DNA from 2 places in the Undibacterium sp. WLX3042 genome. Region 2 is predicted to be linked to the other one. Evidence: predicted binding sites of a transcription regulator. Region 2 holds the regulator's gene; the other holds the start of a gene.

Region 1 (6,168 bases), 1.6 Mb from region 2:
GCCGAGGTGTGTTGTTTGCATTTTTTCTCTCAACGATTATTCATCAAGCATTGTTCCAGCATTTTTAAATTAATACGAGCGTACGTTGTGCAACGCGGCGGCACATTCTCTGATCACCGCCGGGCCCTGATAAATCAGGCCGGAATACAGTTGTACCAGCGATGCGCCCGCCTGTATTTTTGCTACCGCGTCCTCGCCGGAGAAAATGCCGCCGACGCCGATGATAGGTAATTCTTCTCCGAGTTCTGCTTTCAGCGCGCGGATCACGCGATTCGATAATTCAAAGACCGGTTTGCCGGATAAACCGCCGGCTTCTTCTGCATGCGGCAGACCTTGCACCGCATCGCGTGTGATGGTGGTGTTGGTGGCGATGACACCATCTATTTTGTGACGTAACAGGGTGTCAGCGATCGTTTTGATTTGCTCGGCATCGATATCCGGTGCAATTTTCAGTGCCACCGGCACGTAACGTTTGTGCTGATCGGCCAGGCGTTGCTGGGCGTCTTTCAGTTGCGACAGCAGGCTGTCTAATTCGCCAGCGCCTTGTAACTGACGCAGGTTTTTGGTATTCGGTGAGGAAATATTTACCGTCACATAACTCGCGTACGGATACACTTTTTGCAGGCAGTGCAGATAATCTTCGGCGGCACGTTCTATCGGCGTGTCGGCGTTCTTGCCGATGTTCAGGCCGAGGACGCCTTGTTTTTCCTGATAAAAGCGTGACGACTGTACGTTGTTGACGAATGCATCAACGCCGCCGTTATTGAATCCCATGCGGTTGATGATCGCTTCTGCTTTTTGCAGGCGGAACATGCGTGGCTGCGGATTACCCGGCTGCGCACGCGGCGTGACGGTGCCGATTTCTATCGAGCCAAAACCCAGCGCGGCGAGCCCGTCGATGTAGGCGCCATCTTTATCCAATCCCGCCGCCAGCCCGACAGGATTCGGGAAATGCACCCCCATGACGGTGCGCACATCGTCGGCAGGTTTGCTGATCAGACCACCAAGACCGAGCTTGCAGAAACCTCGCAGAGCCGGCAGCGCAAAGTGGTGGGCGGCTTCCGGTTCCATTGCGAACAGCAGCGGACGTGCCAGCGAGTAAAGTAGGTTATTTGCCATGATATTGATAGAAAATGGGGGTATATAAGAAAAATGCCTGATTGTCAGCGTAAATAGGGAGTTTTAAAAAATACTGGGGGGAGTATATTTGTGCTGTTTGTCGGCATTATTGGTAGATTTTCGGGTAGTTTGCAGCCAGTCAGGCTGACAGCGTTTGCCAGTGTCCATGCATCAGTGCATCGAGCGGCTTGAAATTGGTTTTATAAGCCATCTTGGCGCTGGCGGCAATCCAGTAGCCAAGGTAAACGTAAGGCAGTTTTAATTCCTCACTCTGCCGAATTTGCCATAAAACGTTGTACGTGCCATACGAGGCAGTCGCGTCGTCCGGTTCAAAAAAAGTATAGACGGATGATAAGCCGTCGCTCAGTACGTCGATGATACTGACCATTTTCAGTACATGGTGTTCGTCGCGGAATTCAACCAGACGGGTATTGACCCGGCTTTGCAACAGAAACTGCGCATATTGTTCGCGGCTGTCGTTATCCATGCCACCGCCGGTGTGACGCTGATTCTGATAGCGCTGATACAGTTCATAGTGTTCGTGCGAATACGCGAGTGTCGTCACGCGTGCTGTCAGATTCGCGTGTTTTTTCCACGCCCGGCGCTGGCTGCGGTTTTCGCTGAATTCATCCACCCTGACTCTGACCGGCGTGCAGGCACGGCAGGCGTCGCAATACGGGCGATAGATGAAAATACCACTGCGCCGGAAACCTTTTCTGACCAGTTCTGAATATGTGTCTGCATTAATCAGATGCGCCGGTGTCGCCACTTGCGAGCGCGCCTCCAGCCCTTCCAGATAGCTGCAAGGGTAGGGCGCGGTTGCATAAAACTGTATGCTCGCAAAAGGAAGTTCGTTGAGTTGCGTCACGGTGATTTACTTTGCTGTCATTGATATAGCGCCCTCAGCGGTTGCCATTCCTCGATCATCGGTTGTGTGGTCGCCTGTGCTATCCAACGGATAAACTCGGCGCGGGCGATGGGTTTTGCGCCCAGTGAAGCAAGGTGCGCGGTCTCTTGCTGGCAGTCTATCATTTTCACTCCGTGTTCACGTAAGAAAAATACCAGGTGACTCAGCGCAATTTTGGAGGCATTCGATACCCGTGCAAACATGGATTCGCCATAAAACATGCGACCGATGCAAACGCCGTAAGCGCCGCCGACTAACTCACCATCGAGCCAGACTTCGGATGAGTGCGCATAGCCGAGCTGATGCAGGCCGGAGTAGCCCGCCACGATGTCTTCGGATATCCAGGTGCCGTTGCCATCTTTGCGCGGTGCCGCGCAGGCGCGCATGACTTGTTCAAAAGCCGAGTCAAAGCGGATTTCCCAGCGAGGATCGGTACGGATTTTTTTTAAGCTTTTTTTCAGACTGTCTGAAATTCTGAAGTCCGATATTTGCAGCACCATGCGCGGGTCGGTGGACCACCACAATATCGGCTGGCCTTCAGAAAACCAGGGGAAAATACCTTGTTTGTACGCCATTAAAAGGCGCTGCGGCGACAGATCTGCTCCTGCTGCCAGAAGGCCAGCCGCACCATCCCGCTCAGTAAGTGCCGCCGCCGCATCAGGAAAGGGCGTTTCCGCTTCCAGCCAGGGAATCATCGCACTCCTTTCTGCATTTGCACTAAAACTGCGCTTTTGTGGCGTACAAAATGCTTGTGCATGGTGCGTGTTAAATTGATATTATCCATAAAATTCAATGACTTAAAGTGTTTGCACCAAATTGGAATGTTTATTGCTTTATCTGTGTGAAATTAATTCAGAAGTGCACATTTAATGGGAGGTATCAGCATGAACGTACAAATCGATGGCGCCAATGCTTTGTTTATTTTGCTCGGTGCAATCATGATTCTAGCAATGCACGCAGGATTTGCGTTTCTGGAATTAGGCACTGTGCGCAAAAAAAACCAGGTCAACGCACTGGTGAAGATTATTGTCGATTTCGCGGTATCGACGATTGCTTATTTCTTTGTCGGTTACAGCATCGCTTATGGCATCCAGTTTTATTCCGGCGCTGAAGTGCTGGTGGCAAAGAATGGTTTTGAGCTGGTGAAATTTTTCTTTTTACTGACCTTTGCGGCAGCGATACCGGCAATTATTTCCGGTGGTATTGCCGAGCGCGCTAAATTCTATCCACAACTGATTGCAACGGCAGTGCTGGTCGGTGTTTTATATCCTTTGTTTGAAGGCATCGCCTGGAATCACCGCTTCGGCATTCAGGACTGGCTGAAAGCGGCTTTTTCTGAGGAGTTCCATGATTTCGCTGGTTCTGTTGTGGTGCATGCTTTTGGCGGATGGGTCGCGTTGCCTGCGGTGCTGCTGCTGGGCGCGCGCCGTGGCCGGTATATGAAAAATGGCGCGATTGCGGCGCACCCACCTTCCAGTATTCCGTTTCTGGCGCTGGGTGCGTGGATATTAACGGTGGGCTGGTTCGGCTTCAACGTCATGAGCGCACAGACGCTGGATAAGATGAATGGTCTGGTGGCGATTAATTCCCTGATGGCGATGGTGGGCGGAACGCTGGTCGCTTTGCTGATGGGGAAGAATGATCCCGGCTTTGTGTATAACGGCCCGCTGGCGGGACTGGTCGCGGTTTGCGCCGGCTCTGATCTGATGCATCCTCTGGGGGCGCTGATCACCGGTGGTGTGGCCGGTGCTATTTTTGTCTGGATGTTCACCTGGACACAAAATAAATGGAAGGTGGATGATGTGCTCGGTGTCTGGCCTTTGCATGGTTTGTGCGGCGCGTGGGGCGGGATGGCTGCCGGTATTTTTGGTCAGAAGATGCTGGGCGGGCTGGGCGGCGTCAGTTTGTTGTCGCAAGTCTTTGGTACCGTGCTCGGCATTATGATTGCATTTTCCGGTGGCTACGCGATTTACGGTTTGTTGAAAAAAACCATGGGCATCCGTCTCGATCCTGAGCAGGAATTCGAGGGGGCTGATTTGTCGATACATAAAATTTCATCGACGGCAGAGCGCGAATCCAGTTGGTAATATCTGCTGAAGATGGCGATCGCAGTGCTGGAGTATCAGCGAGAGAGGTGAGGCTTCAAAATAAAAAAGGGTGGAATTTCCACCCTTTTTTATTTTGAAGCATCTTTGCGTGGTATCGCTTAATCCTCTTGTCGCATCGGTTTAAAGATGTCATGCGCGTAGAGTTTGTAGCATTCACCTTGCTGGGCACGGCTGTAGTTTTCAAAAAAGAATTTCAGGGTATAGCTGATGGTTGGGAAGGCAATCTCATTCCACGGGATTTCTTTTTCTGAGAACAGTTGCACTTCCAGACTTTCCGTGCCTGCTGCGTAATTCAGATCCAGTAAAGTGGCGCGGTAAAACAGATGTACCTGATGCACATGCGGCACATTCAGAATAGAGAATAAGTCGTGTAACTGGATATTGGCGCCGGCTTCTTCCTCCGTTTCTCTTTGTGCTGCCTGTGCGGTCGTTTCATTGTTTTCCATGAAGCCTGCCGGTAAAGTCCAGTAGCCGTAGCGTGGCGCGATCGCCCGTTTGCAAAGCAGGATTTTCAATTCGCCATTCTCTTCCCATACCGGTATTGAGCCGACTACCATCTTGGGATTCTGATAATGGATGGCGCCGCAAGACGTGCAGACGAAACGTTCGCGGGTATCGTCAGCGGGGATCTTCAGCTCGACGGGAGCCGCGCAATCGGAACAGAATTTCATGGTAAATGGTGAAAAAATTAAGCGGTCTCAGCAGTGTATCAATTCATCGCGCGTTTGGCGTGCTTTGACTGGTAATTGTCATTGCATTGCGAAAGATTTGCGCAAAGCAGCAAAAACGTGTATAGTTTATCCCTTCAGACGCGGGGTGGAGCAGTCTGGCAGCTCGTCGGGCTCATAACCCGAAGGTCGTAGGTTCAAATCCTGCCCCCGCAACCAAAATTACAAAAAAAGCCGCGTTGTTACGTGGCTTTTTTTTATTTGAACGATGATTATTTTTGATTGTGTTCCACAATATGGACTACAATCTAGCATCTACTGATTTGACGGGTCGGGCACCACTTATTTTTTTGTGCTCTCAAATACACCCTGATCTGCCCTCTTGATGGGCGTCGTCACCTGAATGGGGTGCGACAAAATTAAATGCATAAAGTTGTGGGTTGAAGCAAGTTCATTGCTGCTTCGTCCTGCTGTATGACATCTATTAAACCCGTGTAATTACTATTTGCATGAATACTGCTGAGGCAAAGCGAGTCCTCGAAACAGCCTTGTTATGCGCGCCTGAGCCGCTGACCGTGAATTCCATGAAAAAGCTGTTTCAGGAAACTGATGATCAAGGTGACGTGGTCGGTGCTGATACCATTAAATCGATGCTGGAAGATCTGCGTCTGGATTGGTCGGATAAGGGGATTGAGCTGGTTGGTCTGTCGAATGGCTGGCGTTTCCAGAGTCGTCCTGAAATGCGCGCGTATATTGACCGGCTCAATCCTGAGAAGCCACCCAAATATTCCCGGGCGACGATGGAAACCTTGGCTATTATTGCCTATCGCCAGCCTGTGACGAGGGGTGATATCGAAGAAATTCGTGGCGTGACTGTTGCCTCGCAAATGATCAAGGCGCTGGAGGATCGTTGCTGGATTGAGGTGATCGGTCATCGTGATGTCCCCGGGCGTCCGGCTCTGTTTGCAACGACAAAGCAGTTTTTAAGTGATCTTGGTCTCGCCTCGCTGGATCAGTTGCCGCCTCTGCAGCAAATTACGAAGGCTGATGCGGATGAGTCTCCTGAGGCGTCCGCTGAAGAGTCAGTGCCGGGTAGTCTCGCGGAGCAGTTGAGTGCGGGTGCTCAGGAAAGTTTTAGTTTGATGCAGTCATCCTCTGAAGAGATTGCATCTGAGCAGGAAGATGCACCTGAAGTTGTGGGTGTTGAGCTTGTTGCTGTTGAAAATACAAGTGATCAGGCGACCGGAGGGCTGGTGCCGGATACGGAATCGGGTGCTGATCTGCTTCAGCAGTCTCAAATAGAATTGAAGAATGAATCCAATGAATCCTGAAGATGTGAATAACGATCAGGCGCAAAATGGCGCCG
Region 2 (6,168 bases):
TCATTAAATGAAGTAAGTCAGAAGTCAAAACGAAAGAGGGGGAGTGCATATACTCCCCCTCTTTTTTATAAAATAGGTCTATTGTCAGCAGAAAATAAGGGTGGTTTACATATACTGGGGGGAGTATATTTGATGCTCAGAATGGAATTTCCTGATACTTCGTTGCTTGATTTGTCGTGATCTGTTGCTGAAACACGGATGCGATAGAAATACAGCCACATTTTTTAAGCAGCGTTCCATGAAAAAGCGCCCATCACTTTATTGCGTGATGGGCGCTGCTGTGCTGATGCCAGCAAAAACGTACTGGCAAATCTGTCAGTAAATCTGTAAGTGAAATTGCTTTAAAACCTGTCCGCTATTAACCCTGCAAATGCCGCAGCGGATGTGCGTACGCCGGCCATACTTCGGTGAAGAATTGCGCGATCTGTTCATGACTCACATCGCGCAGATGCGCAGGCGACCATTGCGGCATATTGTCTTTATCAACGACCAGGGCCCGCACGCCTTCCAGCACTTCGCCATGTTTGAAGCAATGGCGTACCATGGCGCGTTCCATGCGCAGACAGTCCGCCACATTCTGACGTGCGCCGCGCCGCAGTTGTTCGAGCGTGACGCACATCAGTAAAGGCGAACGTTTCTCCATCGTGACCAGTGTTTGCTGAGCAAATGCATCGCTGTTGTTGCTTAATTTTTCTGCGATGGTCAGCACATTGTTGCCGCTGAAAAACTGATCGATCAAGGCGCGCTGGCTGGCAAGTTTACTGCTGGCCGGATCAGCCTGCGATGCAAATGGCGCAGCAAATTCACGTATCGCCAGGCGTATATCTGCCGCTTCGGTACGCTCCAGCATGGTCAGTAATGCTGGCAGTTCAGATGTTGGGATATAGACGTCAGCGAGGCCTGCATATAAGGCATCGGCAGCGGCAATGATGTCGCCAGTCAGACCGAGATAAGTACCGATTTCACCCGGTGTTCGCGACAGGAAATAACTACCGCCGACATCCGGAAATAAACCGATGTTCACTTCCGGCATCGCCATTTTGGTACGTTCGGTCACGATACGCAGACGGCAATTTTCACCTGCCTGCGCAATGCCCATACCGCCACCCATCACCACACCATTCATCAACGCGATGTAGGGCTTAGGGTAAAAATGTATCAAATGATTTAACGCATATTCTTCGGTAAAAAAATCTTCGAGCAGGGCGCTGTCACCAGTTGGCGTAGCGGTGCCGACGTCATAGAAAAAGCGGATGTCGCCACCGGCACAAAATGCTTTTTCACTGCTGCTGTGTATGAATACGGCACGGATAGTTGTATCGTCGCGCCACGCCAATAATGTGGCGGTGAGTGCGCGCACCATCTCCAGTGACAGAGAGTTCAATGCTTTCGGACGGTCGAGAGTGATGTAGCCGATCTGATTTTTAACGGAAGTGATTACGTATTCGCTCATGTAGATACCATTAACATAGTCGTGACAGGGCAATCATTTTATTCCTGTTTGCACTTCGTCAGTACGACAAAAATAACAAAAAACAGATAACAAAAAAGGACGCTGTTGGCGTCCTTGTTTTCGTGTTCCGTAAATAACGGGAGGCGGGCGATTATGCCGATGCCGGATCAGGGATATGTTTGATCGCATCGCGATCGTGACCCTGAACTTTATCTTTATGCTTGATCACCTGACGATCCAGTTTATCAATCAGTGTATCAATCGCAGCGTATAAATCATGCGCCAGACTTTCAACGTGAATATTTTTACCACTGATATGCAGGTCAATGTCGGCTTTATGTCGTTTCTCTTTTTCGCTCAGCTTGTCGACGGTCAGCGTGACGGTCAGATCAATGACCTGATCAAAGTGACGCCGGATACGTTCCAGCTTGGTATGTACATATTCACGAATGGCAGGAGTGACTTCAACGTGATGTCCACTGATGGTGAGATTCATACTGTGCTCCTTTAGTGATATTGCTTGCTAATAACAATAAGCTCATTTTGATTTTACGGCGTTGAGCTAAATCATATATAGCAATTCAAACCGTGATTACAAGGACTGCTTACAAAGATTTTCGCAAACTGACTGGCGGTATTTTCAGGGCTTCACGGTATTTGGCTACGGTCCGTCGGGCAATTACCATGCCCTGTTCACCCAGCATGTCTGCGATTTTGCTATCAGAGAGTGGGCTTTTCTGGTCTTCTGCTCCTATCAACTGCTTGATGAGTGCACGTATCGCGGTGGAAGAGGCTTCACCCCCTGTTTCCGTCGCAACATGGCTGCCGAAAAAATATTTCAACTCAAACATCCCATGCGGGGTCAGCATGTATTTCTGAGTCGTCACACGAGAAATAGTGCTCTCGTGCAGACCCAGTGTATCAGCTATTTCGCGCAAAACAAGAGGGCGCATCGCAACAGCACCATGCGCAAAAAAATTACGTTGTCTTTCAACTATCGCTTGTGACACCCGTAAGATTGTTTCGAAGCGCTGACGCATATTTTTGATCAGCCAGCGTGCTTCCTGTAACTGGGTTCCAAGTCCTGTTTCGCCGCGATTCTGCCGCATGATGTTGGCGTACATACTGCTCACGCGCAGTTTCGGCATCACATCCTGATTCAGTAACACTTGCCAGCCATTACCATTTTTTCTGACGATCACATCCGGTACTGCATAGTCTGAGCTGCTGGTGGCAAATGCGATACCTGGCCGTGGTTCGCATTGCCGTATGACTGCCTGCGCTTCGCGCAAATCTTCATCATCGCAGTCGAATATTTTTTTTAATTTTGTGAAGTCTCTTTGTGCAAACAAAGTCAGCTGTGTTTCCACCAGTGCCAGTGCAAGACGGCGGGTAACAAAAGGAATTTTCGGCATGCGCCTGATCTGTATCGCGAGACACTCTGATAAATTTCGCGCACCGACACCCGGCGGATCAAAACTCTGCAGCATCTTCAGCGCGAACGATAATTCCTCTTCGTCTATTAATAATTCGAGTGGCAGACCAGCGTGAATTTCTTCCAGACTTTCTGTCAGGTAGCCGTTATCATCGAGTGTGTCGATGATCAGTTCCAGCAATGCGCGGTCGCGTGCTTCCCTGAGCGTGAGGCGCATTTGTTCCAGCAGATAGTCACGCAGGCTGATGTGGGTAGATTCGAGCTGAGGCCTGCCTTCATCTTCATCGGCGTTAGCTGCACCGGAAGGCGCATCGTTAAAACTCCACTCTTCTTCGTTGGCACTGATGCTGTCGTTGACCGGCACATCAGCTTCGACAGCAGCATCTTGTGGCGCGGCGCTTTCAGAAGGCGTGATGCTTTCCATGCCTGCATCCGGCGTCGTACTTGTATTGTTGATGGCGCCATCCGCCAGCAGGCGGACCGCATTATCCATAGGGTCATCGACACGCTCCAGCATAGGATTTTCTATCAGCAGCGTTTCCAGTTCCTGATGCAGTTCCAGCGTTGACAGTTGCAACAGCCGTATCGATTGCTGCAGTTGAGGCGTCAGCGCAAGATGCTGAGAAGTACGTAGTTGCAGGCTTTGTTTCATAATGCGTCCCGTTACATCCGGAAATGTTCTCCCAGATAGACGCGTCGCACAGACTCATTCTGAATGATGTCGTCGGGTTTGCCGCTGGCTAATACCGAGCCTTGATTGATGATGTAGGCATGGTCACAGATACCCAGCGTTTCGCGGACATTATGATCGGTGATCAGCACACCGATACCGCGTTCTTTCAGGAAGCGGACGATGCGTTGAATCTCAATCACTGCAATCGGATCGACTCCGGCAAAAGGTTCATCGAGCAGAACAAAACGCGGGTTCGTCGCGAGTGCGCGCGCAATTTCGACACGACGTCGTTCACCGCCCGATAAAGCCAGCGCCTGACTGTCACGGATTTTTTCTATCTGCAGATCGGTCAGCAAGCTGTCCAGACGTTGCCGGATTTTTTTCTCGGATAAAAATTTTCCATCTTTGTCTTTTTGCAGTTCGAGTACAGCGCGGATATTTTCTTCGACCGTCAGTTTACGAAACACTGATGCTTCCTGAGGCAGATACGACAGACCGAGGACGGCACGCTGATGTATCGGTAAATCCGAAACATTCGTATCGTCGATATTGATTTCGCCGGCGTCGGAAGGTACCAGTCCGACGATCATATAAAAAGAGGTGGTTTTACCTGCGCCGTTTGGTCCCAGCAGCCCGACGACTTCGCCGCTTTTTACCAGCAGCGATACATCGCGCACAACTTGTCGTGCACCGTAGCGTTTTTGCAGACCTTTGACGGTCAGCGTGCTGTCTTTTGATCCCATCTTAATTTGCCTGTTTCTCAGTTCTTGGTTGTATCGTGGTTTTGATGCGACCGCCTCCTGACACTGCCTGACCTGAGCTGGAATTGACGCCGACAAAGACATCATTTTTACTATCGTAGGAAAGGAATTCTCCTTCTTGTTGCTGTGTGACTTTGTTTCCGTCGAGATAGCGTATTTGTGCCCTGGACAGGAATTTTACGAATTCTGTTTTTTCATCGTATTCCGCTTTTTCGGATTCGCCTTCCACCCAAAGATCTGGCCCGCCGTCGCGCTTCTGACGAAACGTGATTTTTGCGCCAGGTTTGGCGGTCAGTACAACATGCTGGAATTCATCGGCACTTTTTGTAACAACAGCTTTTTCTGCTCTGACTTTCAGTGTGCCGCGGACGACCACGACATCACCTGAAAACGTACTGACATTGGTCTTGCCATTATTTAAAAACTGGTCTGCTTCTATCGTCATTTCTTTGAGACTGTCTGCTTTTTCAGCGTGAACGCTGGATACGGACAGTAAAGCCATCAGGGCTAACATCCATGAGCTCAACGCAAGATGCACTGTTTTTTTTTCGGGGCGCATGTTTACTCTCTGTCTTGTCTGTGTTGTTGATGAATGTTTTTTCATTTATGTTTGAACAGGCGTGCATGCACTTTACTGAGCAGACGCAATTCCTGATTCGCATTGTTCGCGATCATACCGGTCGCATCGGTTTCGCCGTTATCCGTGATCAGTCTGATGCGTTGGTCCGTCCTGACGATGTCGGAGTCCGGCAGTAACTGCAGATATTCTGTTTCTACCCGCATAAAACTGGAGTTGATTCCTTGTGGCCTCTCTACTCTTACCTGATCATAAAGATGCACCACATCTTCGGTACGTTTTGGGGACAGCACCTCAGATTTCTGTTCCACAACCGCACGCGCTGCATTAATCGTGATCGGTGTGCGCTGCGTATCGAAGCTGCTGATGCGCGGCTCTTTGATATCGTACTGATCCGTGCGCGGTAAATGCACCAGGCTTTGTCCGGTCACGTGATAATTTGCCTTGCCGTTATTCGAGAGTTTGATGAAATTAAAATTCTCGACGTAATAATCCGGTTCCTGACGCGCTGAGGTCCGGTTGTAATCATCGGCGCCCTGACGACGTACTGTGTCGTACAGCCAGAAACTGCCAAGTGCAAGGAGACCGACAGCAGCGATAGCCATCCAGGTGCGTGCGCGGTCGATAGTGATTTGTGCCTTCATGCGAGGTATTCTGCCAGAACGCTGTCGTACTTGTTTTGCGCCCGCAATATGAAATCGCAGACTTCCCTGGCTGCACCTTTGCCGCCGCTGGCCGTCGTCACGTGATGGACGCGTTGGCGCACTTCTGCATGACCGTTAGGTACGCTGGCGGCGAAGCCGACACGGGTCAGAACCGGCAGGTCGATCACATCATCGCCGATAAAGCCACATTCGTCTGCCGGTATATTCAACTCTTGCAGCAGATGCAAAAATGCCGTTTTTTTGTCATGGATGCCCTGACGCACATAGGTGATGCCCAGATCAGCGGCGCGCCGCGCGACGATCGGCGATTGCCGGGCACTGATTATGGCCGTGGCAATGCCAGCGTTTTGCAGCAACCGTATGCCCTGTCCATCCAGCACATTGAATGTTTTCAGCGTTTCGCCATCCGCACCGAAATGCAGGCTGCCATCGGTCAGAATACCGTCCACATCAAAGATCATCAGTCTGATTTTTGCTGCTCTTATGATCGCTTCAGACATTAAATCACCTTGGCTCTGGTCAGATCGTGAATATGTAATGCACCAGCCAGTTTGCCATGTTCATCTGTGACCAGCAGCTGATTAATGCGATAGGTTTCCATCAC

What was found. The regulator sigma-54, encoded in region 2, starts transcription at its own class of promoters, with help from an activator protein. The targets are predictions, from matches to a motif close to TGGCANGNAANCTGCTTT.
Region 1: ACPAOP_RS08650 (ammonium transporter) is a predicted target of sigma-54. The motif match lies at 2,844-2,861, and genes of this name have one in related genera.

Annotation. Positions count from the first base shown of each region.
Region 1 covers NZ_CP186698.1:1,916,135-1,922,302, reverse strand. Annotated here, with positions in the region: gene ACPAOP_RS08670 (aldo/keto reductase) at 1-21, opposite strand, end outside; gene ACPAOP_RS08665 (quinone-dependent dihydroorotate dehydrogenase) at 70-1,119, opposite strand; gene ACPAOP_RS08660 (arginyltransferase) at 1,259-1,987, opposite strand; gene aat (leucyl/phenylalanyl-tRNA--protein transferase) at 2,005-2,721, opposite strand; gene ACPAOP_RS08650 (ammonium transporter) at 2,911-4,113, shown strand; gene ACPAOP_RS08645 (NUDIX hydrolase) at 4,233-4,805, opposite strand; tRNA gene ACPAOP_RS08640 (tRNA-Met) at 4,945-5,021, shown strand; gene scpB (SMC-Scp complex subunit ScpB) at 5,312-6,133, shown strand; gene ACPAOP_RS08630 (pseudouridine synthase) at 6,114-6,168, shown strand, end outside.
Region 2 covers NZ_CP186698.1:317,586-323,753, reverse strand. Annotated here, with positions in the region: gene ACPAOP_RS01445 (ABC transporter ATP-binding protein) at 1-7, shown strand, start outside; gene ACPAOP_RS01440 (enoyl-CoA hydratase/isomerase family protein) at 359-1,453, opposite strand; gene hpf (ribosome hibernation-promoting factor, HPF/YfiA family) at 1,605-1,949, opposite strand; gene ACPAOP_RS01430 (RNA polymerase factor sigma-54) at 2,059-3,540, opposite strand; gene lptB (LPS export ABC transporter ATP-binding protein) at 3,552-4,304, opposite strand; gene lptA (lipopolysaccharide transport periplasmic protein LptA) at 4,306-4,881, opposite strand; gene lptC (LPS export ABC transporter periplasmic protein LptC) at 4,923-5,543, opposite strand; gene ACPAOP_RS01410 (KdsC family phosphatase) at 5,540-6,064, opposite strand; gene ACPAOP_RS01405 (KpsF/GutQ family sugar-phosphate isomerase) at 6,064-6,168, opposite strand, start outside.